2 regions of the Weizmannia acidilactici genome follow, and region 2 is predicted to be linked to the other one. Evidence: a T-box and tRNA genes for the amino acid it is inferred to sense, from the RefSeq annotation. Region 2 holds a T-box; the other holds one or more tRNA genes.
What was found. A T-box is a leader RNA that pairs with one kind of tRNA and senses whether it is charged. The one in region 2 lies ahead of tyrS (tyrosine--tRNA ligase), so its partner is inferred to be a tRNA-Tyr.
Positions count from the first base shown of each region.

Region 1: it has a tRNA-Tyr gene. The T-box ahead of tyrS (tyrosine--tRNA ligase) is inferred to sense a tRNA for this amino acid. The anticodon was not compared.

Region 1 is NZ_BKZR01000011.1:76,056-78,411, forward strand. Features, by position in the region: gene GBH70_RS05975 (zinc-dependent alcohol dehydrogenase family protein) at 1-480, opposite strand, end outside; tRNA gene GBH70_RS05980 (tRNA-Leu) at 708-790, opposite strand; tRNA gene GBH70_RS05985 (tRNA-Cys) at 801-874, opposite strand; tRNA gene GBH70_RS05990 (tRNA-Gly) at 880-954, opposite strand; tRNA gene GBH70_RS05995 (tRNA-Gln) at 958-1,029, opposite strand; tRNA gene GBH70_RS06000 (tRNA-His) at 1,038-1,113, opposite strand; tRNA gene GBH70_RS06005 (tRNA-Trp) at 1,124-1,197, opposite strand; tRNA gene GBH70_RS06010 (tRNA-Tyr) at 1,203-1,287, opposite strand; tRNA gene GBH70_RS06015 (tRNA-Thr) at 1,296-1,371, opposite strand; tRNA gene GBH70_RS06020 (tRNA-Phe) at 1,375-1,450, opposite strand; tRNA gene GBH70_RS06025 (tRNA-Asp) at 1,472-1,547, opposite strand; tRNA gene GBH70_RS06030 (tRNA-Met) at 1,562-1,635, opposite strand; tRNA gene GBH70_RS06035 (tRNA-Val) at 1,645-1,720, opposite strand; tRNA gene GBH70_RS06040 (tRNA-Glu) at 1,736-1,810, opposite strand; tRNA gene GBH70_RS06045 (tRNA-Ser) at 1,827-1,919, opposite strand; tRNA gene GBH70_RS06050 (tRNA-Asn) at 1,927-1,998, opposite strand; rRNA gene rrf (5S ribosomal RNA) at 2,006-2,121, opposite strand.
Region 2 is NZ_BKZR01000003.1:19,433-21,788, reverse strand. Features, by position in the region: gene fdhD (formate dehydrogenase accessory sulfurtransferase FdhD) at 57-875, shown strand; T-box leader at 975-1,180, shown strand; gene tyrS (tyrosine--tRNA ligase) at 1,230-2,356, shown strand, end outside.

The sequences.
Region 1 (2,356 bases), on a different contig from region 2:
AATTAAAGAACGGCGCGACACAACAGCGTATTCAGAAAAAGCGGATACGCCGAGATGGTGTTTCACATCCTTTTTTCCTACATGCAGCCGGATGCCGCCCCCGATTAATGTGCCTGCCGTATTTGATGCCGCCCCTGTTTCACATAACGCCGGGCGCCCCTCCTTGCATGGCAAACAATGTCCGCAGCTTGGCACAAAGACACAGACAACATGGTCACCCGGCTCCAGGTCAACCACACCTTCGCCTGTTTTTATGACTTCACCGGAAGCCTCATGTCCCAGCGCCATTGGTAAAGGCCGCGGTCTGCTTCCATTCACGACCGACAAATCTGAATGACATAAACTGGCCGCCTTCATTTTGACTAATACTTCCCCATATTCTGGTTCATCCAGCTCCAATGTTTCAATTTTAATCGGTTTGCTTTCTTCATAAGGCACGGGTGCACCCGATTCCCACAGTACAGCAGATTTAATTTTCATTTCTTCATCTCCCCAGGAAATTCAAGGCATTATGTAATATTATTCCGATTATTATATAACAATGAAATTTTAATTTATATTTCGTTTTTTGTAAACGCTTTTATTCTTTATCTTTCTATACAAACTTGAACTTTCCTATGCCACTGTACATTTTGTTATAAAAAAAACAGCGCCTGTTCGTATTTGGGCGCCGTTTTTATTCATTACGATTAAGTACGATTAAGTTATACCGGTGGTCGGAGTCGAACCGACACGGGATAAACCCACACGATTTTGAGTCGTGCGCGTCTGCCAATTCCGCCACACCGGCAAAATATTGATGGAGGCGGCAACCGGAATCGAACCGGTGATAAAGGTTTTGCAGACCTCTGCCTTACCTCTTGGCTATGCCGCCATCAATGGAGCGGAAGACGGGACTCGAACCCGCGACCCCCACCTTGGCAAGGTGGTGTTCTACCGCTGAACTACTTCCGCATACTGGGCCAGCTGGATTCGAACCAGCGCATCACGGAGTCAAAGTCCGTTGCCTTACCGCTTGGCTATGGCCCAATCAAGTATGGGGCGGATGGTGGGAATCGAACCCACGAATGCCGGAGCCACAATCCGGTGCGTTAACCACTTCGCCACAACCGCCATTTTAAAGTGGCAGGGGCAGTAGGAATCGAACCCACACTGGAGGTTTTGGAGACCTCTGTTCTACCTTTAAACTATGCCCCTGTACATGGTGGAGGGGGACGGATTCGAACCGCCGAACCCTGAGGGAGCGGATTTACAGTCCGCCGCGTTTAGCCACTTCGCTACCCCTCCATATTGCGTGGTGCCGGCCAGAGGACTTGAACCCCCAACCTACTGATTACAAGTCAGTTGCTCTACCAATTGAGCTAGACCGGCCAGTGGTGGCTCGGGACGGAATCGAACCGCCGACACAAGGATTTTCAGTCCTTTGCTCTACCGACTGAGCTACCGAGCCACGTTTATGTATCAAAGTGAATGGCGGTCCCGACGGGACTCGAACCCGCGATCTCCTGCGTGACAGGCAGGCGTGATAACCGCTACACTACGGGACCTTCTATTATGTAAATTGCGGGGGCAGGATTTGAACCTGCGACCTTCGGGTTATGAGCCCGACGAGCTACCAGACTGCTCCACCCCGCGATAATAATATGGTGGAGGATGACGGGATCGAACCGCCGACCCTCTGCTTGTAAGGCAGATGCTCTCCCAGCTGAGCTAATCCTCCTGAATATGTAAGAAATGGTGACCCGTACGGGATTCGAACCCGTGTTACCGCCGTGAAAGGGCGGTGTCTTAACCGCTTGACCAACGGGCCAATGTATAAGTAATAATGGCGGAGAGCAAGGGATTCGAACCCTTGAGACAGCTTTTAGCCGCCTACACGATTTCCAATCGTGCTCCTTCGACCTCTCGGACAGCTCTCCATCATAACTCCGCAGGTAGGATTCGAACCTACGACCGATCGGTTAACAGCCGATTGCTCTACCACTGAGCTACTGCGGAATATCTGGCCCGGCAACGTCCTACTCTCGCAGGGGGAACCCCCCAACTACCATCGGCGCTGGGAAGCTTAACTTCCGTGTTCGGGATGGGAACGGGTGTGGCCTTCCCGCCTTCATCACCGGACCTTAATGGCAAAAATTATTCTACCAAAAATAATTTTTGTTTTCAATAGGAAATTTTTATTTATTCCCTCAAAACCGGATGGGAGAGAAACCTTAAACCTTGAATCTTGAATTTGTCCAGCTCCAGCGCCTATCGGCTAGCGTATTTCTACGTCTTCTCCCTACGATAAGTCAACATCGGCTCGATACCTCACCGTGTTTCCTTTATCTCAGTCGAAATCCGTACGCCGATAAAC
Region 2 (2,356 bases):
GTTTTGATATGAATTGATTTAAAATGAAAAATCATAGGCAGGGGGCTGGAGAGGCCATGAAAAACGTGGACACACAAAGGGAAATCCTCCGCTTTCGCAATGGGAAGCTGGAGCGTACGGTCGACACGGTGGTTACGGAGTTTCCGGTGACATTAAAAGTGAACGGGCAGGAATGGGTCACAATGGTTTGCACACCTGAATATATAGAAGATATGGCGGTCGGCTATTTGGTTTCGGAAAGGATCGTCCAGCGTTATGAAGATATCCGCGAGATTTGGACGGATGAAAAAGAAGGTTATGTCAATATCCGGACCGATAAAGTCAACCCGTATTACCAACAGTTGCAAAATAAACGGTATATCACCTCGTGCTGTGGCATGAGCAGGCAGGCGTTTGTGTTTGTTAATGATGCGCTTGCCGCGAAAAAATTAGACGGGATCCATGTAAGAATCACCATTGAAGACTGTTTCCGGCTCATGGAAGAACTACAGAAAAACGCAGCGGTATTCAAGAAAACCGGCGGCGTCCACAATGCCGCTTTATGCGATTCTGGCGGCATCAACATCAGCCGGATGGATATCGGTCGCCATAATGCGCTCGATAAAATATACGGCTACTGTCTCAAAAACGGGGTTTCCACAAAAGGGAAAATACTTGCGTTCAGCGGGCGGATTTCCTCGGAAATTTTATTAAAGGTGGCAAAAATCGGCTGCGAAATCATATTGTCCAAGTCCGCCCCGACCGCTTTCGCATTGAAATCGGCGGAAGAACTCGGCATCACGACTGTCGGTTTTATCAGGGACGGGTCGATGAATATTTATACCCATCCGGAACGGATCGCCAACATCACCGCATACGCCTGCAGCAGCAGTTAAAACTTTTTTATATACCATGCGTTTGCCGGCAAAGGCGTTTCCCATCGCAAGGTTGACATTTCGCTATGCGTATGGTAAAAATAACTTACAATTCGAGATAATGAAGCGTTGAAAGGATCCAGTAGCCTCCTGTTGTTGCATTGAAGAGAGCCGGTGGTCGGTGCGAACCGGTACAGACAGGTGGGCGAATTACACCCCGGAGCTTCTGCCGTGTGCTAGCGGCAGACGGTTCACAGCCGTTATGCATAATGAGCGGAGAAGCAATTCTCAAGTAGGGTGGTAACGCGATATCAATCGTCCCTTCGTTTAACGGAGGGACGTTTTTATTTTTGCAAAAAAAGGAGTTGGTTTTTCGTGGATTTACTCGAAGATTTAAAATGGCGGGGGATCATTTACCAGCAGACCGATGAAGAAGGGCTGGCCGATCTGATAAAAAATGAAAAAATTACGCTTTACTGCGGGATTGATCCGACCGGGGACAGCATGCATATCGGGCATCTCCTGCCGTATTTGACGTTGCGCCGCTTTCAACAGGCGGGGCACCGGCCGATTGTTGTCCTGGGAGGTGCGACCGGGATGATCGGCGACCCGAGCGGCAAAAAGGAAGAAAGGAAACTTTTGACGATTGAAGCTGTGAAACAAAATGGCGAAGCCCTGAGAAAACAGCTGGAACGCTTTTTCGATTTTGAAGGCGAAACCGGCGCGGTCATGGTCAATAACTACGATTGGCACGGATCGATGGATTTGGTGACATTTCTGCGCGATTACGGGAAACATATCGGCATCAACTACATGCTTGCCAAAGACACGATTGCTTCACGGCTGGAAACCGGCATTTCTTTTACGGAATTCACATACACGATTTTACAGGCGGTCGACTTTTTAAACTTATACAAAAAATATAACTGCCGGCTGCAGATCGGCGGCAGTGACCAGTGGGGCAATATCACAAGCGGGCTTGAGCTGATCCGCAAATTGGAACCGGAAGGAGAAAAAGCTTTCGGCCTTACGATTCCGCTCGTCACAAAGGCGGACGGTACGAAATTCGGGAAAACAGAAAGCGGTGCGGTCTGGCTCGATGCCGAAAAAACATCGCCGTATGAGTTTTACCAGTTCTGGGTGAACACTGCTGACCAGGATGTTGTGAAATACTTGAAATACTTTACGTTCTTATCAAAAGAAGAAATTGAAGAGCTGGAAAAATCGGTTGAAACCGAACCGCATCTCCGGAAAGCACAAAAAGCGCTGGCGGCGGAAATGACAAGGCTCATCCACGGCGAGAAAGCTTTGCAGCAGGCGCTGAACATTACGGAGGCGCTTTTTAGCGGCGATGTGAAAAAACTTTCGGCCGAAGAAATGAAACAAGGGTTTAAAGATGTACCTTCTTTTCAAATTGAAAATGAGGAGCAAAAGCAATTGGTCGAACTGCTTGTTGCTGCAAAAATTTCGCCTTCAAAACGGCAGGCGCGCGAAGATATTCA